One region of the Paenibacillus azoreducens genome, then DNA from elsewhere that is predicted to be linked to it. Evidence: riboswitches for the same ligand, from Rfam matches in the RefSeq annotation. Region 1 holds a riboswitch; each other region holds the start of a gene.
The links. A riboswitch is a leader RNA that binds a small molecule or an ion and turns the genes downstream of it on or off. The one in region 1 is predicted to bind cyclic di-AMP.
Positions count from the first base shown of each region.

Region 2: another riboswitch for cyclic di-AMP. It lies ahead of L6442_RS27085 (hypothetical protein); the one in region 1 lies ahead of L6442_RS24455 (alpha/beta fold hydrolase).
Region 3: another riboswitch for cyclic di-AMP. It lies ahead of L6442_RS13980 (3D domain-containing protein); the one in region 1 lies ahead of L6442_RS24455 (alpha/beta fold hydrolase).
Region 4: another riboswitch for cyclic di-AMP. It lies ahead of L6442_RS00560 (APC family permease); the one in region 1 lies ahead of L6442_RS24455 (alpha/beta fold hydrolase).

Region 1 is NZ_AP025343.1:5,502,666-5,510,595, reverse strand. Features, by position in the region: gene L6442_RS24465 (AraC family transcriptional regulator) at 1-642, opposite strand, end outside; gene L6442_RS24460 (hypothetical protein) at 791-1,129, opposite strand; cyclic di-AMP (ydaO/yuaA leader) riboswitch at 1,520-1,721, shown strand; cyclic di-AMP (ydaO/yuaA leader) riboswitch at 1,793-1,954, shown strand; gene L6442_RS24455 (alpha/beta fold hydrolase) at 2,110-2,931, shown strand; gene L6442_RS24450 (AcpB/EbpR/MafR family transcriptional regulator) at 3,003-4,442, shown strand; gene deoD (purine-nucleoside phosphorylase) at 4,575-5,285, shown strand; gene L6442_RS24440 (NupC/NupG family nucleoside CNT transporter) at 5,340-6,521, shown strand; gene L6442_RS24435 (HelD family protein) at 7,318-7,930, shown strand, end outside.
Region 2 is NZ_AP025343.1:6,087,865-6,095,794, reverse strand. Features, by position in the region: gene L6442_RS27110 (MarR family winged helix-turn-helix transcriptional regulator) at 1-126, opposite strand, end outside; gene L6442_RS27105 (PAS domain-containing protein) at 351-968, opposite strand; gene L6442_RS27100 (helix-turn-helix domain-containing protein) at 1,229-1,579, shown strand; tRNA gene L6442_RS27095 (tRNA-Leu) at 1,804-1,886, shown strand; gene L6442_RS27090 (glutathione peroxidase) at 2,468-2,950, opposite strand; cyclic di-AMP (ydaO/yuaA leader) riboswitch at 3,398-3,608, shown strand; cyclic di-AMP (ydaO/yuaA leader) riboswitch at 3,736-3,908, shown strand; gene L6442_RS27085 (hypothetical protein) at 4,083-4,475, shown strand; gene kdpF (K(+)-transporting ATPase subunit F) at 4,616-4,693, shown strand; gene kdpA (potassium-transporting ATPase subunit KdpA) at 4,856-6,541, shown strand; gene kdpB (potassium-transporting ATPase subunit KdpB) at 7,036-7,930, shown strand, end outside.
Region 3 is NZ_AP025343.1:3,197,206-3,205,135, forward strand. Features, by position in the region: gene L6442_RS13965 (transporter substrate-binding domain-containing protein) at 389-1,195, shown strand; gene L6442_RS13970 (amino acid ABC transporter permease) at 1,279-1,938, shown strand; gene L6442_RS13975 (amino acid ABC transporter ATP-binding protein) at 1,925-2,647, shown strand; cyclic di-AMP (ydaO/yuaA leader) riboswitch at 2,899-3,055, shown strand; gene L6442_RS13980 (3D domain-containing protein) at 3,064-3,720, shown strand; gene L6442_RS13985 (polysaccharide deacetylase family protein) at 3,938-4,756, opposite strand; gene lpdD (prenylated flavin chaperone LpdD) at 4,956-5,423, shown strand; gene L6442_RS13995 (PspA/IM30 family protein) at 5,518-6,186, shown strand; gene L6442_RS14000 (DUF350 domain-containing protein) at 6,303-6,707, shown strand; gene L6442_RS14005 (DUF4178 domain-containing protein) at 6,778-7,284, shown strand; gene L6442_RS14010 (DUF4247 domain-containing protein) at 7,295-7,930, shown strand, end outside.
Region 4 is NZ_AP025343.1:102,046-109,975, reverse strand. Features, by position in the region: gene L6442_RS00570 (ATP-binding protein) at 1-286, shown strand, start outside; gene L6442_RS00565 (DinB family protein) at 418-1,128, opposite strand; gene L6442_RS00560 (APC family permease) at 1,258-3,081, opposite strand; cyclic di-AMP (ydaO/yuaA leader) riboswitch at 3,215-3,392, opposite strand; gene L6442_RS00555 (gluzincin family metallopeptidase) at 4,106-5,110, opposite strand; gene L6442_RS00550 (phosphotransferase) at 5,388-6,284, shown strand; gene L6442_RS00545 (TerD family protein) at 6,374-7,930, opposite strand, start outside.

The DNA of each region.
Region 1 (7,930 bases):
CCCGGAACGGTCCATGAGTGTCACTTGATAATCTTTCGCGCCTTTCTCTGAACCTTCCCCTGAAATGAGATAGTTCTGCAATACTTGTGGATTTAACAGCACAACCAAATATCCATAGTGCTCCTTTTCCACATAGGAGGACGGGAATACCAATGATATATATGACTTCCCTCCGGTCTCATAGTGGGAATACCGTAATAAGAACGGGCCTTTCTGTTTAACACGCTTCAATATCGTCTGATCCGAAAACTCGTCGAATGAAAGAAGACCAACTTTGGAATCCATTACTTTTTCCCGGCGCATATTAAATAAGTAAGCGCCTTCAAAAAAGGATTCTTTGGATAAATATTTTGACAAGGTCTGCAGGGCTGCGGCATCAAGCAAGGGATCATCCCCGAGGGAGTATATCCAGTTCTGAAGGGTCTGATCTTCATATATGTTCAAACCGTACCACTTCAGTTTAGCCAGGATGAATTCCGTACGGTCTAATGTTTCTTCAATTCTGTCCCTGTTGATATATCCGAGCTGGGAGGAGGCATAATCCGAGAATCGCTGAATCAGAAATAATGAAAACGGGATGATAATGATGGTAATTAAGATGCAGCTCCATAAAAAAATACGCAGATATGTCGATTTGAACATATGAAAATGCCGCCCCCTCTTAATTATCCCAAGGAAAGTGTTTTTATTTTTAAATTCTATGATATCTAATCACGTTGTTTCTGCCTAGTTCTTATTTGCCTATTCGGGTTCTCAATCGTCTTTTCATCGGGAGTATTCCTTACCGGCTCTAACGTTTTAAGGGGCAACTTTGGGAGGGGGAAATAAAAAAGAAGCCGCCGCCAGCGAAGAATCGAAGATTCTTACGGCTAGTAACGGGGCTTTGTGTTAGACAGCAGTCATAGCAAGAAGATGCTAACCATACGGACGTAGTCTCCACCTGATAATCTACCCCTTTAAATCCTAGAGAGGTCAATGCCTGATTCACCATTCCTTCGGATGAGCTGAACATCGTCTGCACCATCATGCTAACGACCAGCCAAGAAATGAAGTATGGCAAAAAGACAAATGACTGTGCCGTCTTCTTGAACCATTTAACCGCGACTTCATTGAGCAGCACCGAGAGCATGATTGCCGTCCCCAAACCGAACACAAGAAACAGCCCATTCAGAAATACGGTGTTCCATGTGACACGAAGCCAGTCATTGGTCGAAAAGAAGAACTCGAAGTTTCTCCATCCTACTCATTCGCTGCCAAACAGGCCTTCTGAAAGCCGGTAATTCTGAAAGGCGAGCAAATGTCCCTGTATCCGCTTCTGTAGGGGGCCGCTCATCAAGTGTTATGCGGAACATAAATCAAGTAAACGGAAGCTTTCGGTTGTAAATGAATGATTGAGTAAGTTCAGTGACCGGAAACCGGCAATAGCCTTAAAAAAGGCCATGAATTCTATCATAACCATCCTTTACAGTTTGCCGGCTCAGGCGTATAGTCAACTCATTATGAAGTATCTTCGCTTCATGAATGAATTGCGCTGAATTTTCAATTGCGAAAAGCGGGGGAACCACAATCAGCATTGGCATGGCATTCCGATCATACGGAATGAAGCCGCTGCTAGGGGTGAATCGGAAGAAGAGGCGGTTTAATATCGGCTTCCAATCCGCAGGGCAACTCTCACTGCCCGAATCCGACAGCTAACCTCGTAAGCGTCGCTATGAGAGAGGAGTGAAACTGTGAGTTGTCAACGAACACAGGGTACCTGCTCTGTGTTTTTCTGTGCGGAAAATTGAATGGATGTCTAAGATCGCTGAATTTCCGTTCCGACGGAAAACGGGGGAACCGGCCGTGATGATCAATCATTCGTCACATGGGGTGAATCTCGAAAAAGCATTCGAGTAGGGCTACTCTTGGGTCCGAATCCGTCAGCTAACCTCGTAAGCGTTAGAAGAGAGGCTGCTTTTTATACATGCAATGCAAGGTTTATTTGCCTTGCCTCAAGAAGCATGGAAAGAGAGTTCCTCTTTCCCGTGCTTCTTTTTTTGCTGTTTTCGGATTTAGTTCTGGATTAAAGAAGGCATCGTCAGATAATGCATAATGGAGAGGAGAAGGAAGTTGCCTAATATAGAAGTGAACGGAACAACGCTGTATTATGAGACGCATGGCAGCGGCGTGCCCATTGTTTTTATTCATGGACATCTTTCATCTCATCATATGTTTGAGCCTCAAGTGGAGTATTTCAGCAAAAGAGCCAAAGTCATCGTGCTTGATTTGAGGGGATACGGAAATTCGGGGAAGTTAAACGTGGAAGTGGAAGAGATCGTCAAGACGCAATGCGAGGATTTAAACGAATTAATGGATAAACTGGATATCCCGAAAGTGACCCTTGTCGGCTGCTCGAGCGGAAGTTTGCTTGTGCAAAAGTTTGCGGCCTCTTACCCGGACAGGGTAAATGCGCTTGTGCTGGTGGACAGTTATTTCTACGGTCCATGCGGTCCTTTTGGCACCAAAAGCAGCCTGTGGAAAATCCTCGAGGCATGCAGCTGGCTTTCCTATTATCTGCCTGCGGAATTTTTCCTCCGCTCGCTCCGCGTGACATACCACCGCTGGATTCCGGCTTACAGTATTTTACGGAATGAGCTGTTTCATAAACGGCCTACCGAATCGATCAAGCAGCGGATGGCTTTGCTGAAGGTCCATACGGATCCGGGTTCAACGCGGCTGAAAATGCCGATATTATGCGTAGCGGGCAGACAAAGCGAATGGTTTGTGAACCAGATGAACAAGGCGGTAGAGTGGTTCTCCTGCGCACAGAAGGCGGTCATTGAAGACGCGATCTATCCAAGTCATTTATGTCAGCCGATTGAGTTCAACCGTATTTTGCTTAATTTTTTGATTGACCAGCGTATTTACCGGATGGAGCAGCCTTCGGGCTGAATATGGCCTTCGCTGGCTAGAATATTGAGGTACCGCTTGGCCTGGCGGAAGCAACGGGTAAAGGTGATGACATGAATAAAGAATATATGCAGCTGAAATCGCTGCTGAAGCTGCTGGACCGGGAGGAGCGGTGGTTTACGTTTGCCGAGGTGGAAAAAGAGCTGGGGTTATCCGGCAAGTCCGTCCGCAAAATCGTCGAAGCGGCCCTTCACCTCCTGCCCCCGTCCATGCATATCGAGGTATCGAGGGGGAGGGGCATCATTTTCCGCCGGGACCGTTACGGCACGAGCATTCAGGAAGTTTTGGAACCGCTGCTTCGGGAGACGCCTTATTTCCGCCTGATGCAGCTTTTGTTCGTAAACAACGGAAACGCCTCTGCGGAAGAGGTGGCGGAAGAGCTCTACATGAGTTTTTCCTCGTTCAAAAAATGGATTATTCATCTAAACCGGGATGAGCTGCGTCCGTTTCAGCTTCGGATTACGTACTCCTCGCCGACGCTTAAAGGTAATGAAATTCATGTCCGCTATTTTTTCTGGAAACTGTTTACCGAGGCTTATCCGTATACCGGATGGCCTTTTTCGAATGCCGATTTTGACCGGCTGAACGGCTTAGTGGCGGAAATCGAGCGGGAAAAAGGAGTGATCTACTTTTTGAATTCCAAGCGCAGCCTGTCGTTTCTGATCGCTATTGTGCTCGAAAGAGTCAAACAGGGACATCGGGTTGCGCTCAAAAACGGCAGCTATGCCTGGGATCAAAACGCGTTTTACGGCCCCGTCGTAAAACTGTCGGAGAAGCTTACTCAGCTTTACGGCGTCGTTTTGCCTCAGGATGAGGTCTATTTTTTGCAGTCGATGTTCAACCTCAGCCAATACCATGACAAGGACGGATTGAATATTTTCGAGGAAAAAGCGCCTCCTTCGGAAGGTGGGGATCGTGAAGAGAACCGTATGTCCGGCTTGCTTATCGCTGTATTGGCTGAAGCCTTTCCGGCGCTGAACTTAGGACCGCGGTTTTTGGCCGAAATCCGGGAATTTGTGGACAAGCTGCGGATCGATAACGCCATTCCCGAACTGATGGCCGTTTCGCACAGCCATCTGACTGCGTATATCCAGGAGAAAGAGCAGTCCATTTTTGCGTCCGTAACCGATTGTATGCAGCATTGGCAGCGGAGCTTCCCAGATATGATTTACAATGACTATCATTTGACCAAGCTTACGTTTATTATCAGTTCCAGCCTTCGTTATAAAAGCAAAAAGGCATTTTTGATTATCGGCGAGGAGTTTTCGGTGCGGCATTACGTCGCGAACTTGATCAAAAGGGAAATTGGCGACGATTTGACGATCGAAACTTCGATTTTGCATGGGCTGACCGATGATATCATCAAGCAGCATCAGATCGACTTCGTGATCAGCACGATGCCCGTATCCTTAACGAGCGTGCCAACGGTCATCATTTCCACGATCCCGACGAAAAGGGACCTGGAAAATATCCGGCAGGAGTTGATGGCGTAACAGCATGGTCCTTTTTCTTCCGTATCCAACGGCAGCAATTGGACTAGTTTCGGCCCCGGATTCCCTTTAAGATAACTACTGTAAGCGATAACAAATCATCGCTCGCCAGTTTAATCAAGGGGGAAATGCAACATGAGTATTCATCTGGGGGCCAAAGCCGGAGACGTTGCGGAACGGGTTCTGCTGCCGGGCGATCCGCTCCGCGCCAAATTCGTGGCCGAACATTTTCTGGAGGACGTTCGGTGTTACAACGAGGTTAGAGGGATGTACGGCTTTACCGGGTTATATAAAGGAATTCCGGTGTCCGTTCAGGGGACGGGAATGGGAAATCCGTCGATAAGCATTTACGTCACGGAGCTGATCAAAGATTACGGGGCGAAGAAGCTGATCCGGATCGGTACATGCGGCGCGATGCAGAAGGAGCTACAAATCCGGGATATCGTGCTCGCGCAGGCGGTTTCCTCGGACAGCAACATGACAGAAAAGATTTTTCTCGGCTGCAATTATGCGCCATCCGCCGATTTCGGCCTGCTGATGCAAGCGTATCAAGAGTCCGTTCGCCGCAGCGCAAACGTATTTGTAGGGAATGTGTATAATTCCGACGAGTTTTACAGAGAGACGCTGGCAAGACTTCATAAATTTATGGAATTCGGGGTTCTGGCCGTTGAGATGGAAAGCACGGCGCTGTATACGCTGGCTGCCAAATACGGAGTGAGGGCATTGTCCATCCTGACAGTAGGAAGTCAACTGCTGACAAATGAACGTTCTGAGCATAAAGACAGCGAGCAGTCCTTTAATCAGATGGCGGAAATCGCGCTCGACACCATCATAGCGGATGTATAGGGCTTTGAATCCAGAAATATTGTGAATTTGTTCACGAAAATGGAGGGAGACATCATGAAATATGTGGTCGCTCTGATTGGACTTGCCGTGATTCTTGCGCTTGCCTGGCTCGTCAGCTCGGATAAAAAGAATATCAAATTCCGGCCGATCGTCATCATGATTGCGCTGCAGATCGTGCTTGGGCTGATTTTGCTGAAAACAAGCATCGGGGAGTTCCTGGTTAGAGGTTTTGCCGACGGTTTTGCAAAAATTTTGAACTTTGCCAATGAAGGCACTGATTTTGTATTTGGCGGCATCGTCAACGAAGGTGTCCATTCGTTTTTCTTCCACGTGCTGATGCCGATCGTGTTCATGTCGGTGCTCATCGGAATTTTGCAGCATTATAAAATACTGCCGTTTATCATTAAATACATCGGTCTTGCGCTCAGCAAGGTCAACGGAATGGGCAAGCTGGAGTCGTATAACGCTGTAGCTTCCGCCATTCTCGGACAAAACGAAGTGTTCATTTCCTTTAAAAAGCAAATCGGCCTGCTGCCGCGGCAGCGGTTGTATACGCTGTGCGCGTCCGCGATGTCGACCGTATCGATGTCGATCGTCGGTTCGTACATGACCATGCTCAAACCGGAGTACGTCGTGGCCGCGCTGGTCTTGAACCTGTTCGGCGGGTTTATTATTTCTTCGATTGTAAACCCTTACAAGGTGCAACCGGAAGATGATATTCTCGAAGTGAAGGAAGAGAGGAAGCAAACTTTTTTCGAAATGCTTGGCGAATATATTATGGATGGCTTTAAAGTGGTCGTCATCGTCGGCGTGATGCTGGTCGGTTTCGTGGCCCTGATCTCCATGATCAACGGCATTTTCAGCGGTGTGTTCGGCATTTCATTCCAAAACATTCTCGGTTACGCGCTTGCTCCGTTCGCCTTTCTTATGGGCGTTCCATGGCATGAAGCGATTAAGGCCGGCAGCATAATGGCCACGAAAATCGTGGCGAACGAGTTTGTCGCAATGCTCGATTTCGTGAAGATTCAAGGGGACTTCAGCGAACGCACCAAAGCGATTGTGTCGGTTTTTCTGATCTCCTTCGCAAATTTCGGTTCAATCGGCACGATCGTCGGCGCCGTGAAAGGCCTGAACGAAAAGCAGGGCAACGTGGTTGCCGGATTCGGGCTGAAGCTTTTGTACGGGGCGGCATTGGTGAGCTTTTTGTCGGCGACGATTATCGGCATTGTGTTTTAAATTAGTCCAGTATTAATTTAGTTTTTAACGTAGTTTGGTGTAGCCGCTGCGGTTACGGATCGATCTTCCGATCACTGCCTGGCTTCAAAATTATTGGATTTTATTTCTGCTCAATAAGAAATTAGTTCTTGATATGATGCGAAGTTGACCGCTGCGGTTACGGATCGATCTTCCGATCGCTTCGGTCTTCAAAATAATTGGATTTTATTTCGGCTCAATAAGAAATTAGTTCTTGATATGATGCAAAGTTGACCGCTACAGTTACGGATCGATCTTCCGATCGCTGTTGTCTCCAAATTTCTTTGATTAAATATTCCATAAAGGTAGAAATTCGGAGACAAAGGCGACCGCTGCGCTTCTTCAGATCGATTCCGTCCCCTCCGCTACTTTCGCTTCTCTTCAAATACTAATTATGATGGTTGAGCCTTTATTTCTAAAAAGAATAATTTCGGAGACAGCCTATGCTTCGAAGCGATTCCGTCCCTTGCTACCTCACTTCTTTTGAAAACTAAATATATGGAGAAGCATTCATTTCAAAACCCTGGCAGCAACGAAACTCGTCGCCGCCAGGGTTTTGTGTGTATAAGGGGTGGGAAAACCCGTCCGAGAAAGCAAAAAAACCAGATCTACTGGTCACAGCAGTCTGGTTTTATATGTAACATTCGACATAATTCGAATCACTATTTTTGGACCCACGATAAAAATATAATACTACAGCCGAAAGAATAAGTCTATATTTTTTTTAGTTTTTATCTATACTTAAATGCATTCTAAAGAGGAGGAGAGGCGAGGCAAATTGTTATACGAAAGCGAAACGGCGGAACAGGAACATTTACGGGACATTGTAAAGAAGCTTCAGGCGGCACTTACGGCAATAGAGGACAAGGTGTCGGATTCCTACCGGGACGTTATCGAAGCCAAAAAATATCTTTGGGTGAATATGGCGCAGCTGGACCCGGCGGAACGCGCGGCAAACCGGGTGGATATTTCGTTATCGATTGATGCGGGCGAAAAAGCCGTTGCCAAGCGGCAGCGGATCAGCAAGCTGGTAAGTTCGCCTTATTTTGGCCGAGTGGATTTCAAGGCGTTGGATCATGCCGAGGCGGATGCCTGCTATATTGGCGTACATGCATTCAGCGAGGAGGAAAGCCAGCGCAACCTGATTTACGATTGGCGTTCGCCCATTGCGAGTCTGTTTTACGATTTCCATGTGGGGGAAGCCCACTACGAGGCCCCGATGGGCAGAATGAAGGGCAAAATAACCACGAAAAGGCAGTACAAGATCAGGGACGGAATCATGGACTACATGATCGAAAGCTCGATGAACATCAACGACGACGTGCTGCAAAAAGAGCTCAGCAGCAGCTCGGACGAAAAGATGAAAAACATCGTGGCGACCATCCAGCAGG
Region 2 (7,930 bases), 590 kb from region 1:
GAGCGCGAGCTCTTTTTGGTTAATCCCTTCCTGCAGGTGCACTTGATAAAGAACCGACCACTGTTCGGGTGTAATGCCGTATGGTTTAAGTCTCCCGGCAAAAAGGGAGGACATTTTGCGCGACATATTGCCAAAACGGAATCCGATGGACTGGTAAGTGGATGTGGACCTTTTCAGAAAAAACACTCCTTATAAATAATTGTCTAAACAATTATATTCATATAAAGAAAAATCGTCAAACATCTTTCCCAAAAGAAGAAATGCAGGCGAGTCGATGGAAGCAGGATATGGAATACGAATTTATGCTTATGTATGCAGCGAATAGACGCAGGGCGCTTTTCCTGTGCAGATCAAGAACAAGATGAACCGTCCAGCACGGAGGAATATTTAGGATACAGCCGCCTGATGCAGTCGGGGCAGATGTCATGGGTGAATTCTGCATGTGTATGTTTTTCAAGGAAGCTCTCAACAGAATTCCAGATGTCATGCTCATCGCGGATCCTTTTGCATACCGCACAGATGGGAAGAAGACCGCGCAGCGTGCGGATTTGCGTCAGAGCTTCCATGAGATCATGCTCAAGCGCCTTGCTTTTCGTTATGTCAGTGAGACAAACAACCATTCCTTTTACGGTTCGGCCGTCATCTTCATATATCGTGGATGCATCGAGCAGAAACCATTCCAGTTTGCGCTGCAGCAAACACTGAATTTCCATACGAATAAACGGCACCGTGCCGTTAAGCACGGAATCGAGTTCATCCGGAGGTTGTCCGTCGGCTTCAGATATGGCGCTGTAAACTTGCATAAAACGAACCCCGTTCCACGCAAATGTTTCGGGTACGCCTGCTTCAATCGAGTGCTTGATCCAAGCGCGGTTAACGGAAATGATGCGGCCTTGGGAGTTGACAACCGCGACAGCCTGTTGTAACGAATCGATAATTTCAATAAAAGTGATGCCTGAATTAACCAAATAAGGTCGCTCCCTCTAATTGAAATATATTTCCTTATGTAAGAGCTATGGATGATCGCTTCAGTCTGACGGGGAGTAAAAAGAATAATTGATGAGCAGTTCTTGAGGAGTACATGGCAAAAAGACTGGGATTAATGGTACAATTACCAGTATGCTATAATGACTATGCATAAAGAATATTATATACGTTTTTACGTAACTTTGCAAGACAAAAATTACTTAATTACGTCGTCAGATGAAAATTTGGAAGGCGGTTTTCTATGCAATCCATCTATGAACGAATTGAATCGCTGATTAAAATGCGCAAAATGACAAAAAAATCTTTCTGTGAGCAGCTTGGGATCAGCACAGGAAATCTGGGTGACTGGAAAAGAGGAAAATCAACGCCGAGCACCAATAAGCTCATAGAGATTGCTTCCTTTTTCGATGTCAGCCTGGACTGGCTTATTTTGGGCAAGGAGCGGGGATCTTTTCATCTAAAAGAGAACGCGGGTACATATGTGTGGGATGAGCTTGAGGAAAACATTACGTTGTCCGAGAAGGAAAAAGAGTTTATCAAAGAATACATCAATTTTACCCGTTACAGAAAACAACAGTCCAGCGAAGAATAACTTCTTCACAGTGACGCGCAAGGTTAGTCTACAAGTTTCTGACATGCGGCATAACGGGCTGAAAAAACGATCTTGGATGCGGGGTACATGATCCAAAAGAGGCGGGCGAAGGCCCGCCTATGTCTTCACAGTACGAAGATTTGGCCGCGCATTTTAAATAAAACTATTTACATTTTGGGGCGAGTAGTATATAATAAAAGAGTTGCTGAAAAAGATGTTGATATGCGGTAGTGGTGGAATGGCAGACACGCTATCTTGAGGGGGTAGTGGGCGTACGCCCGTGGAGGTTCGAGTCCTCTCTACCGCATTTATAGCCAGTCAAAAATCCCTGTTTTTACAGGGATTTTTGTTGTATTTGGCTCCGATAGGATCCGAATATGCGAAAGAGGCCGCCAAAAGGGCGGTTTGGTTCTGAATGCGGCTAACGAAACTGGTAAGCGTTATTGCCGTAAAAACGGTGCCGATTTAATTTTAACGAAACTACAGATCGTTATTTGAATGAAATACGGCCGAATGAACTACTTTTGAGCAGAATAACGTTCCCTGGTTTCGTAAGAAGTTTTAGAAGCCCATTTTTGCCCGAATAGCGATTGCGTGTTTCGTTAGCCAGTCCAACCGCAGACATCGTCGGGTGATCAAAGCAGTCGTTCCGAAGGGCTGCATTCCGTCCGGCCTGAAACATAAAGCAAAACGTCTATCGAAGTACCCTCTAAGAAGCGAGGGCCGCGTTTAGCGGATGTTTTTCCTGTCAGTTACAGAATACATAAGCTCCGCCGAACACTTATATAATCGATGAACATAAAAATAGCTGCCGAGATGTTCTCGACAGCCTGCAGAGGCCGCCAGGCCTCTTTTTTGCTACTACATGTTTTATTCCGCAGATGCATTTCAGTCTCCAAGCAGTTTAATGACATCCTCTTCCAGTTTATCCGGCGTTGTTTGCGGGGAGTAGCGTTTCACCACATGTCCCTCTTTGTCGACCAAAAACTTGGTGAAATTCCATTTGATCGCTTTGGATCCCAGAACTCCCGGGGCCTGTTCGGTAAGGTACTTGAAGAGCGGATGAGCATCTTCGCCGTTGACGTCGGTTTTCTCGAACATCGGGAAACTGACGCCGTAATTGACCTGGCAAAACTCCGCAATTTCCTCGTTATTCCCTGGTTCCTGATGCGCAAACTGATTGCTTGGGAAACCGAGAATTTCAAAATTTCGTTTATGATATTTTTCATACAAATCTTGAAGCCCGCGGTATTGCGGCGTAAATCCGCATTTGCTCGCCGTGTTCACGATCAGCAGTACCTTCCCCTCATAAACGGACAAGGGTACGGCCTTTCCCTGAAGCGTGTGGGCTTGGTAATCGTATACTGACATGTTTTTGCCCTCCTTCCATCTTATTTGATATGTAAAACCTGATCATTGCAGCGCTTTTGTTATATGCAACTTCATTTTACTTAATGAGTCATCCCGTTTCAATTCGGCGTCAATGGAAATGGTATCTTGTATCAGGGAATTTCCGGGGGATTGCGGGTGGTAAAAGCTGTTTTTTAACAGAATGCATGTTTTTGCGCATCATATCGGCGGTTTACCGGAAATTCCAGATTCCCTTGCGGACAGGAGGATGAAAAATGACAGCCTGATTTACGAAAACAGGTGAAATAAAGAGGTTGGACGACTTTAGAGGAGATAAAAACCCTTGTAAGCGATAACTCAATTCAAAATGCCGCATTTTTAAGCGATAGGTGATTTCGCGTCACCTTTACACGTTTTGCGCGCGGGTGTATGATTCAAATCGTATTCAAAACATATTCTAAACGTTTCCATTTTTAATCGCTGAGTTTCTGCCCGCAGGTGGCGGAAATCGGGGGAACCAATCGCGTGTATTCCTGTTGTCCGGTGTGAGAGTCGGAAGCAGGCGGTACCGCAGGGGTGAATCCCGCGGAACGGATGCCATGGATCCGAAACGCGGGTAGAGCGACTCTCACCGCTCGAATCCGTCAGCTAACCTCGTAAGCGTCGTATGAGAGAGGAATGATGAAACTTGTGATCGATGTGTATCGACCGCAGGGGACCTATTAACCTCTGTGGTTTTTTGTTGCCAAAATGGTTTGAAAATGAAAGGAAATGCAAAAATTTCGGAAAATTAACGATTGATTTGAATGTCTTTAACGCTTAATTCCGGCTGCGGGCCGGAAGCGGGGGACCCAAATTAGCGCCGCATTGGCGGTGCCCGGGGTGAATCCTCCCGTCCCGAAAAGGGACGATGGGGGGATGGGCGACTCTCACGCCCTAATCCGTCAGCTAACCTCGCAAGCGTATAGGGAGAGGCAGCATTTGTCGTGGGCAGTGTTTTCATGGCTTTCTTTCGCCATGGGTAACAGGCCGCGGGAAAGGACCTCTTTCCTGCGGCTTTTTTGTTGTGAAGCAGACTCGGCAAAAGGCTGTAAAGCAGGTCTTACGGATTTTTTAATAGACTGGACATCTTGCCGGAAAGGGGGCGAAAGCCGTGGAAGAGGAACTCATCGTTGTTACGGCGCCTAATGAAGCCGGGCGCAAATTTATTAAGCTTCTGATTTATCTCAAACGGCCTTTCGCCGTGCTAACCAATAATTTGAAGGAAGAGCGGGCGCTCAAGAAGCTGGGCGTTTCGCAAATCATCCGGATTCATACGAACCATACAGATGAATGGGCCGTGCCGGAGCAGAAAGTCGGCCGGATCTTCATCTTCGAGAATAGTCTCAATTTAACTTGCCGGTATTTGCAAATATGCCGTCCCTGGACTTCACGTCCGATCTATGTGATTACGCGTACAGGGAATTCTCCGGGAATATACCGGGGGCTTGGGGCCAACCACATCATTCATTCGTTAAACGGCGAAGTTGGATTTTTGCTGAAGTAAATGCGTTTTATGACCGAGAGGAGAGAAATCAAAGCCATGATGGACTTTCTGATGATCGTGACACTTGCGGGAGTGTTCGGCGTTTTTCTGCTGTTCCTGATGTGGTGCGGCCATATCGTGGATGGGGGAGGGGAAGAACGATGATCGTAGTGTCGGTTTTGGCGCTGCTCGTATTCATCTATTTGGTATATGCCCTGATCCATCCGGAACGGTTTTAGTACAGGGGGAACCGGGGGTCCCCGCAAAGTAATCGGAACAAGCCTCGAAGGTCACGCGACACTTTGTGGAGTTATATTTCCGGGGTCCCCGCAAAGTAATCGGAATAAGCCTCGAAGGTCACGCGACACTTTGTGGGGTTATTTTATGAGGAGGAAGCGAAAGTGGATATTTTGCAGATTTGCATTGTCATCGCGGTGCTGCTCCTGCTGGTCAAGCCGGTAGGAAGCTATATATATCATGTGTTTTCCAATGAGGCCAATCGTACGGACAAGATTTTCGGACCGATGGAAAACATTTTATTTAAAATCATCGGGCTAAAAAACCGCTCAAGCATGAGCTGGAAAAAATACGCTCTTAGCATGCTGGCGACGAACATCATATTGGTGGCCCTCAGTTATCTTGTTCTACGATTGATGGGCGGGCTGCCGGTGAACCCGAGCAACGTCGGAAACATGGATGCCAGCTTGTCATTTAATACGGTCATCAGCTTTATGACCAACACGAACCTGCAGCATTACAGCGGCGAAAGCGGCATGTCGTATCTCGGCCAGATGATCGTCATCACGATGATGATGTTTACCTCGGCGGCTTCGGGCCTTGTGGTTGCCATTGCTTTCATCCGCGGGATTACGCGCAGAGGGGGCGGGCTGGGGAACTTCTTTGAGGACTTCGTTAAAGCCCATACCCGCATCTATTTGCCGCTGGCGCTCATCGTCACATTGGTGCTGGTCGGCTTGCAGGTTCCGCAAACGCTGGAGCCTACTGTGACGGTCAACACGATTGGCGGCACAGTGCAGCATATCGCCATGGGGCCGGTCGCCTCCCTGGAGTCGATCAAGCATTTGGGAACAAACGGCGGCGGTTTTTTCGGGGCGAACTCCTCGCATCCGTTTGAGAACCCGCGTCCGTTGACGAACGTGATCGAGATTTTGAGCATGTGGACGATTTCGGCCGCGCTGCCGTATACGTTCGGACGGTTTGCCAAAAACCGGAAGCAAGGCTGGATTATTTTCTCGGCCATGATGTTCTTATTTTTAGCTTTCCTGTGCCTGACTTATGTTTCGGAAAAAAGCGGCAACCCGCTGATCAATCAGCTGGGCATCGACAGTTCGCAGGGCAGCATGGAAGGCAAAGAGGTCCGCTTCGGCGTAGCGCAGTCCGCGCTGTTTACGACGGTTACCACGGCGGCGACCACCGGATCGGTCAACAATATGCATGACACGCTGACGCCGCTTGGCGGGCTTGCTCCTCTGGCGGAAATGATGCTGAACGTTGTCTTTGGAGGCAAGGGCGTAGGTCTGGTCAACATGCTGATGTACGCCATACTGGGCGTGTTCATCTGCGGGCTGATGGTCGGACGGACGCCGGAATTTCTGGGCCGGAAAATCGAAAGCCGGGAAATGAAGCTGATCGCCATTGCGATTCTCATGCATCCGCTGATTATTTTGGCGCCGACGGCCATTTCGTTTATGACGCATTTGGGGACCGACGCTTTGTCCAATCCGGGATATCACGGGCTAAGCCAGTCTTTGTATGAGTTTACTTCTTCCGCTGCGAACAACGGCTCCGGTTTTGAAGGCTTGGGCGACAACACGATGTTCTGGAACGTTAGCACAGGGCTTGTCATGCTTCTGGGACGGTATGTTTCAATTATCGCGCTTTTGGCGGTGGCGGGCTCTCTGTCGCGGAAAAAGACGGTTCCCGAAACCATCGGCACCTTCCATACCGACACGAAGTTGTTCGCGGGCATTTTGGTCGGTACGGTGCTTCTGATCGGAGCATTAACCTTCCTGCCTGTGCTTGTACTCGGACCAGTGGCGGAATTTCTGAAAATATCGGGAATATAGCAGACCTGAAAATGGCGCTTCCCCAGAAAATGAAATAATGGTCGACAGGGTAAATGAACTTAGGGACTGTCCGCGTCGATTGACGTTTGGAGTCCGGATATTTTCGATAGGGGATGGGTGTTAGTGCGTGTTCAAAAAGGCTGGTTTTCAGCACCGAGAAGGTTGGATGAAGCTAGGGACGAAAGGAGTGGAGCGTACGTAGTGGGTACGTGAGCACCTGAAATGTTTCCGAAGGAAACATACTTCGTAAGCATTCGCTTAGGCCCGGCTGAATTCAAGATTCGATGTCGATCCAGCTTCCTGATCCACTTTGTGTTAGATATAGAATTTATAAGTTATCTAGCTACGCTGATGAAATTCTATATCGCAAGAAAACCTACCTTTGCATCGCGGCCCTTTCATCCTTGGACTGACCTCGATTGGTTTTCTTATCAAAAGCGGACTTTTTGAACAACCTCTCTTAGTTTCCTTAAATAAACGAGGTGGAAATAGTCATGAACGGAAAACGCAAAAGCATGCTCACAGGCGATATCATCAAGCATGCGATGAAAGATAGCATTCTGAAACTGAATCCGGTTGTAATGATGAAAAATCCGGTGATGTTCGTCGTGGAAATCGGCACGTTTGTCGTGCTGCTGATGGTTTTGTTTCCGGCCTACTTCAACACCGGCGAACGTATAGGCTTTAATTTGGCTGTGTTCCTGATCCTGCTGTTCACGGTACTGTTTGCCAACTTCGCCGAAGCGCTGGCTGAAGGCCGGGGCAAGGCACAGGCGGACTCCTTGAAAAAGAGCAAGCGGGAAACCACCGCCAATAAATGCGTCGGATCGGATATTAAAGTGGTCAGTTCCACGGAGCTTCGCAAAGGCGATATTGTCATCGTCTCGCAAGGCGAGATGATCCCTGGAGACGGCGAAGTCATTGAAGGGCTCGCATCGGTCGACGAATCGGCGATTACGGGGGAATCGGCCCCAGTGATCAAGGAAGCCGGCGGCGACTTCAGCTCCGTTACCGGAGGAACGCGCGTCGTCAGCGACCGGATCAAGGTGAAGATCACCAGCGATCCGGGGGAATCGTTTATCGATCGGATGATTTCACTCGTTGAAGGCGCGTCGCGCCAGAAAACGCCGAATGAAATTGCGCTTAATACGCTGCTGACCACCTTGACGCTGATCTTTTTGATCGTGGTCGTAACGCTAGCGCCGATCGGCAAATATTTGGGGGTACCGCTCGATATCCCGGTTTTGATTTCCTTGCTGGTGTGCTTGATCCCGACGACCATCGGCGGCCTGCTGTCCGCGATCGGGATTGCGGGGATGGACCGCGTCACCCAGTTCAACGTGCTGGCGATGTCCGGCAAGGCCGTCGAAGCCTCAGGCGATATCAATA
Region 3 (7,930 bases), 2.3 Mb from region 1:
TTATTATGCTCCAAAATGGGGAATGACTTGCTTGATTCTGTTGTGAATAGAAATGCATAAAAACAACAAAGCAAATACCTGATTTGACCATAGATAGATGAAAAAGAAAATGAATAACCCGATTTCTCGTGGAATAATATGGAATTAATGGCGAAAATGAAACTCGTTACATTCAATTGGTATCGACCAATGGAAGATAAGGACCAAACTCGGAGTTTCATTGTTGACAAAATATTGAAAACAGTATATTTGTATGAAAATTACATTGCATAATCATGCAGAGTATTGTAGTATAAAACATGTTTTCCTACGCTGATGACGATCGGCCAATATGATCATACTATTTCTAAAACATAAGGAATCAAGTTGAAGACAGGAGAGAAGAAAGATGAAAAAATGGGGAGTTTTAACGGTTTGCCTGATACTGGCCGGTAGTCTGCTGGCAGGCTGCGGTGGTAAAAATGCGGATCAGGCATCTGTTTCAGATAATGGCGGCAGCAAAACGGAAAAAACGGTTGTGCTTGGAACAAGCGCGGATTTTCCGCCATACGAATTTCACAAAATGCTTGATGGGAAAGACCAAATCGTCGGCTTCGATATCGAGATTGCCAAGCAGATCGCTGCAGATATGGGAGCCAAGCTGGAAGTCAAGGATATGGACTTTGATGCACTGCTTAGTGAATTGTCCAGCGGCCGCGTCGATTTTGTCATCTCAGGTATGACGCCGGATGAAAACCGGAAGAAAGAAGTGGATTTCTCGAATAATTATTACAAAGCCCAGCAAGCGGTTGTAGTACGGGAAGCCGATAAAGACAAATATAAGACGATGAAGTCGCTTGAAGGGGTATCTTTCGGTATCCAAACCGGATCCATTCAGGAAGATATCGCCAAAAGCATTCCAGGCGCGAAAATTACCGGCCTCGGAAAAATCAACGACATTATTATGCAGTTGAATTCAAACCGCGTCGATGCATCGATCATGGAAAAACCGGTAGCGGAAGCCTTCCTTAAAAATGTGAAGGGACTTGCGATTGCGGACGTTGTGCCGGAATATAAAGAAGACGGCTATGCGATTGGAATCAAAAAAGGCAATACGGAGCTTGTGGAGCAAATCAACAAAACGCTGGACCGCCTGAAAGCAGAAAATAAAATTGACAAGTTTGTTTCCGAAGCCAGCGAGCTTGTGGCCAAATAATATCGATCTTGCAAAACAGGGGAAAATAGCGAATGCCATTTCGCTATTTTTTCTGTTGTACGTGAAGGAGGATGTAGCTTTTCATGAATATATTTCAAACGTTCTGGGAGTATCGGTCGTATTTTGCGACGGGTATTCAGTATACGCTGCTGCTGGCGGCGATTGGGGTCATTTGCGGCTTTATTCTCGGCATATTGATTTCCCTGCTGCGGCTGTCGCGTTTTTGGCTGCCGCGTTTTTTGGGCACGGTATGGGTGGAAATTTTGCGGGGCACCCCAATGCTCGTGCAGCTTTTTATTATCCATTACGGTTTAACATCGTTTGGCATTAAATTTACCCCGATCGAGTCCGGTGCTATTACGCTTTGCATCAACAGTTCCGCTTATTTGGCGGAGGTGTTCCGTGCAGGGATCCAGGGGATTGACCGGGGACAAGCCGAGGCTGCTCGTTCCTTGGGAATGACGAAAGGCATGACCATGAGATACATCATCCTGCCGCAAGCCGTGAAAAGCGTGCTGCCGGCCATCGGCAACGAATTTATAACCATTATTAAAGAATCATCAATCGTATCGTTTATCGGTGTTACTGATTTGATGTACCAGGCACGGGCTGTAACTAGCATTACGTATGAATCGCTCAAGCCGCTTTTGATCATCGCTGCCATTTATTTTGTGATGACCTTTACGCTTTCCAAGCTGCTCGGCCTGTTCGAAAGGAGGTTAAATACGGATGATCACCGTTAAGGATTTGCATAAATCATTTGGCAAACTTGAAATTTTGAAAGGCGTGGACATCGAAATCGCCAAAGGGGAAGTTGTCGTTGTCATCGGCCCCAGCGGATCGGGGAAAAGTACGTTTCTGCGATGCCTGAATCTGCTTGAGACGCCGACAAAAGGCGAAATCACCTTCGAGGGCGAGTCCATTACGGATAAAAAGCATAACATCAACCTCACGCGTGAAAAAATGGGGATGGTGTTTCAGCAATTCAATTTATTCCCTCATAAAACGGTACTTGAAAATATAATGCTTGCTCCGGTGAAGGTGAAAAAAATGCCGCAGTCTGAAGCCGAAAAAATCGCTTTGGAACTTCTGCGGACCGTTGGCCTTGCCGATAAAAAGGATGCATATCCTTCCCAGCTCTCCGGTGGCCAAAAACAGCGCATAGCCATTGCCCGCGCGCTGGCGATGCAGCCGCATGTGATGCTGTTCGACGAACCGACGTCGGCGCTGGATCCCGAGATGGTAGGGGAAGTGCTGGAAGTGATGAAAAAGCTGGCTGAAGGCGGCATGACCATGGTCATCGTAACCCATGAAATGGGTTTTGCCAGAGAAGTCGGCGACCGGATTATTTTCATGGATGGCGGACACATCATGGAGGAAGGCACGCCGGCGCAGGTGTTTGGGAATCCCCAAAACATCCGTACCCAAGATTTCCTCAGCAAGGTTCTCTAACAGGATGCTGCTTAAAGCTTCGTACAGGGTTCATAACCTTGGACGGAGCTTTTTTTGTCATATAAAGAAAGTACTCTGTTTACATAACAAAAATACTGTTAATAAATCGATTTATTTGTAACTAAATTCTTTAAAAGAATGTCATTTTTTTCGCAGCTTTATATATCAAAGTCACGCTGATAACGGAAGTTTTGTTTCTATAGATTGCAAACTGGTAACAATTTCATGCGCACAGGTTACAAAATTGTGATATATTGAATGAGCCGAAACTTTGAAACACAAAGTGCGGGGGAAAATTTTATCGTGAAATGTTAGTCATCACTTGGGGTGAATCGTTCATTGGAACGTAGGGTTGTCTCCTCAATCCGAATCCGACAGCTAACCTCGCAGGCATTGATGGATCTTAAGGAGGAACTATGAAGAAGAGATTTTTGACTGCTAAAATATTGACAGCTGCACTCGGCGTTACCTTGGCGATGCAAGCCACACCGATTCACGCGGATTCTGTACATGTAGCCAAAGATGGCGATACCTTTTATACTCTTTCAAAAACATACGGTGTAGGTTTAAGTCAACTTATGAACGCCAATCCAAACATTGAAGCAAACAACATCTATGCAGGCTTGAAATTGAATGTACCGGGACAAAACACGGTGAAGGCATATGCGGATCCGGCTCCAACGCTCATTTCCGCTTCCCTGAATGTTGATTCCGACCAAAAGGTCGTGGAAGCATGGGGGAAATCCTATAATTACACTAAAAAACTGCAAGTGAAAGCTTCAGCCTACTCCTCGGCAGCCAGCGAAAATGGAGGATGGGGCGCCGTCGATTATTTCGGCAATCCGCTTGAACTGGGAACCATCGCGGTAGACCCTTCTGTCATTCCGCTTGGCACGAAGGTTCTTATCACAGGTCACAGCTTCCCCGGTCTTCCTAAAAAAGCTTTCGTAGCCACAGCCAGAGATACAGGCGGCGCCATCAAAGGCAACCGCATTGACATCTTTGTTCCAGGCAGCGCGCAAAGCGTCAGCGATTTTGGTTTCCAGAACGTCGAATTGTATTTTATTAACTAGATGTTAGAAGCGCATTGACTTACCCCCGATCGCTTTTAATAAAACGGAGCCGCCCTCAAAAGTCTTTAAGACTTGAGGCGGCTCTTTTATCTATGTGAAGCTATGATGTTAAAAAGAAAAAGGTCCAATTCAGGGAAAGCATTACCCCGGGATTGGACCTTTTTTAAGGTGCTGCGTGCCCAGACAAGCACGCATTTTATTGCATTCAAGTACAGTCCTACTTGTCCTTTTGAATCCGAAGCAGTTTAGGGACGGTAACGAACGTGTACCCTTTTTTCTTCAGTGCACGGATAACTTCCGGAAGGGCCCCGATCGATCCCGACAAGTCCGAAGAGCTGCCTCCGCCTGCATGCTGTAAAATAATAGAACCTTGACCGGCCGTAGCCATAATATTTTTCTTTACAGCCTCTTTGCTGAGGCCTTTCCAATCCAAAGAATCCACATCCCAGTTAACGATTTTATAACCTTCCCGTTTGGCCCAGAGGAGCTGGTTTTCCGTTATATCGCCGTAGGGAGGGCGGATCATTTTCGGTTTGTATCCGATGATTCCGTACAAAAGGTTTTCCGTCCTGATAATTTGCTCCGTGTATTCCTCCATGGTCAGCTTATGAAACTGCGGATGGTTATAGGAGTGGTTTCCGATAACATGCCCCTCACGAACGATGCGGGCTACCAGGTCGGGATGTTTTTTAGCTCTGCTGCCTACGATGAAGAACGTCGCCTTTACCCCGTTTGCGGACAAAATGCGAAGGACCTGCGGCGTATAACGGGGATCGGGAACATCGTCAAAAGTCAGGGCGATCTGCTTGGTACGAGGACCGTGGATTTTGAAAGTTTCCGGGTATTTTTTAATGAGTTGGCCTAATTTCAAAACCCTTTCCTGGCGCTTTTCTGCTCTTTCGCGGCTGCTTGTTTCTTTTGCGGGCTGGGAAGAAACAGCTCCTTCTGCTAAGGCCGCCTGCAGGCCGGGCTCAGGGCACAGCAGGCTCATGACCAGCAGCGCGGCGAGGGCTTTGCCAAGACAAGTGTTTCTCATACAGATGACGGCTCCTTTCCACGGTATGCTGTCGGCAAATGTAATTGTCTATACTGTTATGTCCCAATTTGGAAGGAATTATGATGTTTTTTAGAAAATAGCCCCTCTTTTCCATAACCATCCCTCAAAGTGTATAATATAGTGTGAAAATATACGCAAGCTGGACGGCAAAGGCGATTTGGTGGCGGTTGGCTGGGGAATGTTGAAAGATACTTATCGGGCTCTGCATGCTTCGCGGGCGCTGGGGGGAAACGCGGATATTCCGAAAGCCATATTTGCGGGATTTAAAAATTCAGGCGGCAATGTGGAGGAGGCGCTTTTAGTGAATGCAACGAAGTGGGATATCCGTATTCAGGAGGTCTCTGCAGGGCGTGATATCTTACTTCTTCTTACTGGAGGAGAGGCGCATATCGGTGCTGTGGCTACCGCTTATTTTAACGAAGAAGACAAGGACGTTCAGGTTCGGACTGTGGATTTGCCCGGGCACCGCGAAGATGAACTGGCGGAATATATGGCGAAAACAGCGGCAAAGGCGCTTGGATGTACCGTCACCGTTGCTGCAGGAATTCACTACGACGGAATCAGCAAAGAGCAGATCCTTGACATCGTCGCAGAGGCAAAACAAGTATTTGAAGGCTATCTTAAAGCAGCGGTGAACAAAATCTAAAAAAATTTTTTTGAATTTTTGAAACGACTTCAAACTTGCTCCGTAAATGAATATCATAAGAACTATAATTCACTCTCTAGGAGGAAACAACAATATGTCTATTTTCAAAAGATTACGCGACCTTACTATGTCCAACATTAATGCAATCATCGACAAGGCGGAAGATCCGATCAAAATGACGGACCAATATATTCGCGACATGACGGAAGATCTCGAAGATGCTGAAAAAGCGGTGGCGGCTCAAATCGCCATTGAGAAAAAGTTCAAGCAGCTGTATGAAGAGCAGCAGGCACTCGTTGAAAAACGCACGCAGCAAGCTCATACGGCAGCACAAGCCCAAAACGTCGAGCTGGCGCGCCGTGCGCTTGAAGAAAAGAAAGCCGCTGAACAAAAAATGGAAGAGTACAAAGCAAGTTATGATCAAAACAAGGCGGCTGCAGATAACCTCCGCAACAAACTTGATGAAATGCGCAAACAGCTGACTGAAATGAAAAACAAGCGTGAAACGCTCGTAGCCCGTTATAACGCCGCCAAAGCGCAAACCGAAATCAACAAAGCTATGCAAGGCTTCAGCACGGATACTGCGTCAAACGGCATGAAGCGGATGGAAGAAAAGATGCTGCAAATGGAAGCGCAAGCGGAAGCCAGCAACGAAATGTCCTCCAAAGGCAAATCTCTCGATGAAGAGTTCGAAAAGCTTGGCACGGACAAACAGGTTGAAGACGAACTCGCTGCCTTGATGAAACAGTATGAAAACAAGTAATACGGAAGGCAAATAGAGCGTAGGGTAAAAGCAGCGAAGGGGACGGCTGGTAGGTAGCCTCCTTCGCTGTTCCTGCTGTATAAGATAAAAAGCGAGGTTGGTGGAGGCAAGTGTCAATGGATTTTAATACGATGATGGCGATCCTTGTCTGGACGGGATCAGGAGCGCTTCTCCTGTTTATTCTCATGTTTGTGGACTCGCTGTTCACAAAATACAAGGACTTTGAGGAAGTCAAAGCGGGCAATATGGCGGTAACCACGCGTTTAGTACTCAAATTGCTGGCGCAGGGGTATATCTTGTCCGTCTCCATAGGTAGATCCAACAATTTGCTGGATGCCATCATGGTATCCATCATCTCCTTCCTGATTTTACTTGTGCTCGAGGCTATCGTCCGGGTGCTGCTGCGCGTATGGGCCAAGCTTGAGCTTGATGTGGGCACGCAGCAAGGGAAGGTTGCTTACGGCTTGTTTGCCGGTACGCTTCACCTGGTAGGGGCGTTAATTATTACCGCTTGTCTATAAGTACGAGTTCGAAATGGCCGGTTTTCAGCAATTCAACAAACTAAGTATGGACCATAAGGAGTTATAATCTATGAGCGTATTCAAACGAATTGGCAACCTGTTTGCGAAGCCGGAACCGCCCAAAGCCGAAAAAAGCATGTTGTCCCTTATGCCTGGCGATATTTGCGAAGTATCGCTGGTTACGTATGAAGTGACGGGAAGAGTGCATAATCGCGGACGCAATGCGGTGGTTCTGACGCTGCAGGATGGCAACACGATTGCTTATTTGCATATTGAAGAACGTGAAACGCTGCAGTATGCCCTGTACAGTCCGCTCGACGGGCGGCTCGATAATCCGAGCGAAGTGCCGACCGAGCTGGAACTGGATGACAAAGTCTTCTTTCTGGAGGAAGAGTATGAGGGCTTTGTGCTGATCCACGGCAAAACGCCGTTCACCCAAGGAGGACAACAGCATGTATGGCAGTACCAGTCCGATGATTACGGATTGGTACGGATCGAATGGCAGAACGGGCGTTTCATGCTTTATGAAGGAGAGAAAGTACTGCCGGGGGATGTAAAGGTCATCCGGGCCAACTAGGAGTGATTGTATGAAAGGATGGAAGGGGCGACCCTTGCTTGGAATAAAAATTGCACTGGTCTTAAGCCTTGTCCTGTCGCTGTTGACCGGCTGCGGTATCGGTTCCCCGAACGTGAAGGAAACGTATCCTTTGGAATCGGTGAGCCGCGACGGCAACGCGACCTCATACGTATACCGGGCGGCGGACAAAACCGTACCGGAAGTCGCCAAGGAGCTTGCCGACGAGAAAAAGCCGGATCAAATGTCCAAGGAAGACTCAGAGCGGATGTTTCTCGTTTACGGCAAAGATTATTACCATCTACAAAAGGACCCTAAAAAAGAAACCGACACCCTGATCGAAGTGGACTCCCAGGAATATGTCCAGAAAAACTATGATTCAAGCTTTCTGAAGGGATATCTCACAGCCGTCGTAATCGGTCAGCTGTTTGATTCGCTGGGAGGCTTGGGCGGCGGATACCGGGGGTATTCGAGCAAAGACACTTATCACCCGAAGCAGGGCAACTACCATGCACCGACAACGAGCGATAAGAAGATCGCTCCGCCGCTCACGGTGGAGAAAAAAGGTTCGATTTTCCGCCGCGGGGGAAGCAACGGAGATTCGAGCGTCGGCTCCGGCGGCAGCATATTTGACCGCAAATCCGACTCT
Region 4 (7,930 bases), 1.9 Mb from region 1:
CTCTCACGGCATTATGAAGCGCAGCGTGGGCGGCGAAGTACGCATACGAATTACCGATTTTGGCCAATTTGTCGAAATACGCGTTTCCGATAACGGTGTGGGAATTCATGAAGATACATTGAAGCATATCTTGGACAAACAAACGGATAAACGCGCGGGAATCGGTTTATTTAACACCCATCGGCGCTTAATGCAATTTTGCGGCAGCGGTCTGAAGATTGAAAGCGAATTGGGCCTCGGAACCTCGGTTTCGTTTACCATTCCAAAAACAAAGCCGTCATCATAGCGGGATCCGCCTTGTGAAGATGTGCCCTGGCCGCACGATTTAATCAATGATAAAAAGCCCGATTTGCTTGTACTGAAGCAATCAGGCTTTTTCTATTTTACTAGGGAAACCGACTTGAGATCAGGGACTCCTTAACTTTGAAGCGGATTCTTTAATGGTTTATTGAGTTTATCCTTTATATGTACGCATTTTTTCAGGTGCAAAAAAATATGTCTCGTTGCAGGCATTAACATGAGCCCGGCTATAGTTTTCTTGCTCCAGTACTCGGCTAACCATATCGCATCTTGCGTAATGGCATGTTCATCAAACAATCGTTTGATCCTGTCTGGTTCAACTTTTTCTTTGAACTGTCCTGGTGCCAGCTCCGATACGATTTGTCGTGTTTGCTTACCCACGGCTGTTCGATATGCCAATAAGGATTCAAAATGGATGCTTGAACTTAGATCAGCAATATCCTCTCCGCTCATCTCATTACCGGAATGGGAAAATCCAGTATTCATTTTGTCAAACCAATTTCCGGCATAAAGAACTTGTTGACCATCCGCGACCAAAATATTCATAGTCATATCTTCAATGCGAGTAATATGCCATAGATGCCATGCTATCGAGTTTTTGGTATTCGGGAGGGTTACCGGATACTTTCTGAAAGTTGTTTCATTCAAATGTTCTACCGCTAAATTTTCCAGTGTTGGCTTGTCTGTGTCTCCAACGGCCGGAGAATGCAGCCAGGCATGTAGAGAAAGAAATAATTGAATCGCTTGCGAATGTTCTTGGGGTTTTAAAATGATGTTATTTAGTGCCTTATGGCTTTGACTCCAAGCCCTTTGCGCTTCCAAGTCCATAGAAATCAACCCGCTCCTCTTATCGGCAGAATCTCTTACACAATCATATCATGAAAATAATTCTCTAAACACCAATTTACAACAACGCCTCATCACGGATTATGTTAATGGTGGTTTTACTTCCTTTCCTTATTTCTTCAAATGATACGGTACCGTTGTCACAATCACGTCTTTACGGTACAACAAATACGTACGAATCATTAAACTTGTCTGGTTATGGAGCAAATTCTGCCAGCTGCGCTTAGGAATAAACTGGGGAATGATAACCGTCACCTGATAATTTGACTCGCTTGCTTTCCGGTGAACGGTATCAATAAATTTACTTAGCGGGTGGATGATGCTCCTGTAAGGTGAAGGCAATGTGACCAGTCGGACGTCGGGGCGCCACTTGTTCCATTTTTCCTCAAACCTGTTCTCCTCTTCCCGTTCAAAAGGAATGTAGACTGCAATAATCTGGTCCGCTGACAGAGACTGCGCATAATTTAAGGAACGTTCGACAACATGCGTGATGCCGGATACGGGAAGAATAACGACATTCCCTTCAATCGGAACCACCGGTTCGCAGGTCGACAAACGTAGCTGGTCACCCACCGCTTCATAATGCTTCTTAATGCGATGAAACAGATAAACGATCAGCGGTAAAAATATCAGCACCGGCCAGATTTGCGGAAACTTCGTTACAAAGAACATGACTGAAACCGTAAAGCTGATCAGCGCGCCGATCGTATTGATGATTAGTTTCATCACCCAGCCCGCAGGCTTCTCACGAATCCATTTCACCATCATGCCTGTCTGTGACAGCGTGAATGGAATGAATACCCCTACCGCATACAGCGGAATCAAATGTTCCGTTTGCCCGTGGAAGGCGATTATCAGCACGATCGAGAGCAAACCAAGAATAATGATCCCGTTGGAGTAACCAAGACGGTCGCCCCTTACGGTAAACATTCGAGGAATGAACCGGTCCTTCGCCAGATTAACCGCAAGCAGCGGGAAGGCCGAGTAACCTGTATTGGCGGCAAGGACAAGGATCAGAGCGGTTGTTCCCTGGATGAAAAAGTACATAAAATTTCGTCCAAACGTCTGCTTGGCGATCTGGGATACCACCGTCTCCTGGGGATTCGGGGAAATCCCTAAATAATAGGCAAGAAACACGATACCGGAAAACAACAGGGCTAGCAGAACCCCCATCGCCATTAATGTTCTGGCGGCATTTTTCGGGGCCGGATCTTTGAAGTTCGGGATGGCATTGGATATTGCTTCAACACCTGTCAAGGCCGAACTGCCTGATGCAAAAGCTTTTAACAGCAAAAATAAACTGATGCCCGCTACAGGTGTTCCTATTGGCGTATGAAGATTGGGGGAAACATGACCGGTCATGATATTGTGCAGCCCTACGCCGATCAAAATGAACAGCGCAAATGCAAATAAGTAAACCGGATAGGCCAAGATGGATGCCGACTCGGTTACACCCCTCAGGTTCAAAATGGTAATCAGAATAACAAATGTTACGGCAATCCCTACCGTATGCTCATGCAGCACAGGAAAAGCTGACGTTATCGCATCCGTCCCCGCCGAGACACTGACCGCTACTGTTAAAATATAATCCACCAACAAAGAGCCTCCAGCTACCAATCCAGGAAGAATCCCCAGATTCTGCTTGGACACAACATATGCTCCTCCGCCGTGTGGATAGGCAAAAATAATTTGCCGATATGACAGAATCAACGCCGTTAATAAAATGAGCACTCCAATCCCGATAGGGATCGAATACCAGAAAGCCGCTGTACTGACGGTGACCAGAACTAAGAGGATCTGCTCCGGACCGTAGGCTACGGAAGATAACGCATCCGATGAAAGTACGGCTAATGCCTTTTTCTTATTTAATTTTTGTTCTCCCAGTTCTTTAGATTTTAGAGGCCGGCCAATAAGAAACCTTTTCAATGCTGCCATTGTTTATGTCACCGCCAGTGTTTAAGTTGAAGAAACCATGGATGTACCCTTATTGTTACCCATAAAATCAATTTTGGCACAAAAAAGCCACAGGAAAGTTGGACTTTCCCGTAGCTTTCATGAGCACACAACAAATTCCTCTTTCATAACGCTTACGAGGTTAGCTGACGGATTCGGGATTGAAAGTATCCCTACACTCAAAAAGTGAATAATCAAGTGATTCACGCCTCTTATCATTTGAATTCCAAACATACGATGAGTGGATCTAATCGGTTTCTCCCTACCCATTGGGCGTTGAGAAAACAACCATCCGCGAGATCAAAACCCGGGATGGTTGTTTGGCTAAGTTAGCTATTGTAGATCGCTTGTTTACATGTCGATCAGATTAGTTGTTTTGAGCATTCTTGCGATAAGCGCCGTTACCTCGGCACGCGTCATCTGTGCTTGAGGACTCAGATGTGTTGGGCGGTTTGGCAACCTTCTCTGGGATATGCCTATCCCTTATCTTTGATTTCATAACTTTGCAGTCCGGCCAGAGCGATGCCTTATTGTTGCTTCAGCTGACGGAATGGGATTCAAGGACTTCCACTGTTTATACCAACGGGTAATGTCGGCGTGAATTGGCAGTTCCAACTCGCGTTCGATCCTCTGTTTCAGAAGCAAATATTGTTCTTCTACGCCTATCATGTTGCCGGCGGCATGATAAAGCTTCATCACGGATTACGACGGGGACAGCATGATGATTTTATGGAAATATAAAACAAATATGTATAAAAACAGGGTGTTTCTGTAGCAACCAAACACCTTTTCAAATTTCCCCAAACTGGGGCTGATCAATAACTCTTTCCTCTGCAATCAATCATATCACACCGATGAAAAGTGATGGACCCCAAAATTTCTATTGTTTATGATGGCGCGTTTTCTGCTTATTGATAGGAATAAAACAAAAAAGAAGGGGAAGTCCCCTCCTATAACATAAACCAACTCTTATCGTTCATCGTGATCAAAAAGGTCATTTTCTTACTTACTTTGCTCTTACCATCTTTGAACCGTAATTTTCTCTTAAATAACCCACCCATAGATCATGCAATTCCGCTTTGCTGACCCCAAAGATACGATCCCAATCCTCAGGATGCCTGATAAAATCATTTAATTTCTCATATCCGTATTTGGCAGCCAAAAATTCCACAATGGTATACGAATATGGATATCCGTTCCTATAAACGAAGGCAGACCCGTCTAACTCATCAAAGCCAGGTATTTTGCCGGCAGATACCAAAGGGGGAAGCACGTTCAAGGCATTTAAGTCTGTTTTCCCGAAATAATTGGCAACCCCTTCTTCCAACCATGTGGGCCGCTTACTGTCAACATGCGATAAGACGACATGCGTAAATTCGTGAACGGTTGATTGAAACATGGAGGGCCGATATTTTGGGGATACAATGTATAAAGCGTCTTCGCCAAAAACGCCAAGCGACCAAAAGTTAGAAAATTGCCCGATCGAATAAATAAAATTCATTGGGTTTGGAAATACGGTAACCTTCGTTTTCGCAGGCAGCTTCACTTGAATCGCATCTGTAATACGTCCATAGTTCTGTTCCAGAAGATCTGCAAGCTTATCTAGCGAGTCATCGTTTTTGGAGCTGTAAAAGATAAAGTGCTGCGTTTCCAGCCGATTCTTATAAAAACTGGATTGTAATGACGACAGGTTCAAATAGATAAAGATGAAGGATATCAGCGCAATAACGGAAAGGACCACACGCTTACCTATCTTTTGTGGAAATAAAGGAGCTGTTTTCGACTTTTTGATTAGGCGATAGGATGCAAAAAGAATAAGGAGCGTCCATACTGCACCGAATAACGTGATCGCTTTATTGAACTCTCCAACCCAATAAAACACAAAATAAGACGCCGTAGTCAGCAAACAAAGAATACTCCCTGCCCAGTTCGATCCCCTGGATTTCCAAACCCACCACATAAGCAGACCAGGTATGAATAAATTGGCGATAACGAAATCAATGACCAGCATGAATACCCTCGCTTGTAATAGGATTAGACGGACAAAATGGACATATCGGCGAAAAAGAACTTTATTAAACAGTTTTGGACTTATTTTTAACGCTAAAAGAGAAAGGCCATCCTTTTGAAATGGCCACCATTGATTACGAAGACATAAAAAAAGAGTCCTGAAATTTTTCAAGACCTCATTCAACATCATACCAAAAGGAGAATTATAAGTCTATATTTTCCCCGCCATATATGTAAAAATCTGTTTCGTACAATATTGTGCGGGAGGGAAAAATGGAATGATTCCAACATGCTTTTCAGATTATTGCTCCAAAATACCTTTGCTGAATGAGGTTGCTGAATGGTCGTTATTAAGAAAATGGACTCTTTCTGAAGTCTACAGGATAAAGCTAACGAATGGTGAATCACGCATCATCAAATGGGGTGGCCGTGAGATGGCCGGCGAAGCTGGAGTATATCGGGATTTAGTGGGTCCGTTGCAGATTAAAGCTCCGCAGATTTTTGAATATGTGCAGTTGAAGAGCAGCGGAGTCATGATCATGGAAGATGCGGGAAAAGAAAATTTGGAAGAGAATCCAAAGTCGGCTTATTTTTTGGAGGCTGCAAGGGAATTGGCAAGACTAAGAATGCAAGCAGCATCCAACTTGGAAAAGACTCTTCCTAAGCAGATCATGAACACTTATTACGTTTCAGCTGAAAAATTTTTAGGGTTGCTAGATGGTCTTTTGAAATCGAAAAAGTTAGCAGAATACAAAGCTTTATTTAAAGTTAAGGCAGTCCTGCCTCGTTATTTAGAACAACTCTATCAAACGGTACCCGCCACCATCGTTCATCATGATTATCATGCAAAGAATCTTTTGATCGAGGATAATAGCGTCGTGCCGATTGACTGGTCCACAGCCTATTTAAGCCCTCATCTTGGAGATCTATACTGTTTGATTGGGGAGGCACAAGCCTGGAGTCATGTATCGAAGGAAGATATAGTTTCAGCCTACCTCGAAATAGCTGATGTTCATGTGGATCATCTGAACTGGCAATTGAGAATAGGCGGTATATGCTGGCTGATCAAGACATTGCATTGGCTTGTTTATGGCGGGACAGATATCATTCCTGGATCAGAAGCTTGGATACCCGATCTGCTGCAGGATGTCGAAAATCTCCACGAAATGGCCTGATCTTTTCACGCAGATGAGACCCCATTTGCAAGCAAAATCCAAGCAGCCAGCCTCCCGGAGATGATCCGGAGACTGGCTTTTTGCTGCATCTACACAAGATATTCAGCCATAATCTGCTCGATATCATATGGAGTAATCCCTTTTCCCTCCGAAAATATCGCATCCGCCTGATCCGCAGTATCTACCAACTCCCCCCTTGCCTTAGCATGGAGCATGAATAAATCATACAGATCCGGCTTCTGTAAAGCAGCCATGGCTTTGCCCATTAAGACCATCCCTTTTTGATTCCCCTCGATATTATTGTAGTAGTTAGGATGTCTCGTCAGCGATAGATCCGTCCATATGACCGCACGTTCCACCAGATCCAGGATGACGGGAATCGCAATCTGCGTATCGGCTGTGACATCAATTTTATTCTCCACCGTAGCAGGCTCGAATATCTCGCCGGAACCCGGTTTTTTGCGCATCATCCACCCCACGAAACATTCCGGCAAGTCGCAATACGGCTGAACCGTATACGAATGAAGTGTAGCGACGATATAACGCACGCCATGATCCACGATGGAAGGGATATGAAGATCGATGAACTCACACGCTCCTTGAGGAGCTGTCACGATATCTCCGCTATGCACGGCCTGGTATTTGGAGGATCGCAGATTCGTATATGAAATATGTTCAACACACTGCCAGTTTCGATCATACATGACAGCGGACAGATCGATATCGACACGGCCGGTATGCTTGCCGTTCACTGTCCCTTCTTTCCACCAGCTGAAGAAACGGATCGTATCCCCCTCCTGCATGGGCACACGGCTTCCCCGAACAATCGTACGCAAAGCTTTGCTTGCCGATCTTTGGGAGAACGGAACATTATAGCTTTTCAAGCGTTCATCAACATAGATTTTCCCTAACGAAGGCAGCGTCGAAAATCGCTGTATAAGCACCTGATCGCAAATTCCTACGATGTCCTGGCATGCCGCTGCATCAATCTCCGGCAGAGTATTGGGAATCGCGGTTGCTTTGGCTATATTTCCTTTTGGGAAAAAGATGCGCAAGTCTTGAGGCTCATGGCGATGTGCAAAATGCTTTTTCACCTGCAGCAACACAGGCGTCGAAACTTGACTCGCAACCTCGCCGAATGCCAACACCACATACTCCGCATGCTCGGTTAATCGCAATAAATGATCCAGTCTTCTTGCAAATTCACCCGGACGCTGCATCAACAGATCGATCAAAGTCCAGACATTATGATATTGGAATGCGAGTTCGACACTTCCGTTAAAGGTCGTAAAGGGCTTATTATTGCGCAAAATATCAAAAGCTTCCTTACACCCTGCAAATTGATTTTTATATTCTGAAGGATGCAAAATTTCGCCTAATCGAATCCAGCGCTGTTTATATCTCAGCATGTCTTCTGTAATCGGGCAGCACTGTTCGAGCAATCTAAGCAGCAGCCGTCTCTCGGGACGCTTAAATTTGCGAAAACGCGTGGCCTCGGCCAGACTGACATCGCCATCCGACCATGCAACAGCCAAGCGAAGGACATCGGTTGCGGTCTTGAAGTATCGTCCGATGAGTTTCATATTGGCCTTATCATGCTTCAATAATGAACCCACAACAAATCCCGCATTTTCCTTGAACGGAAT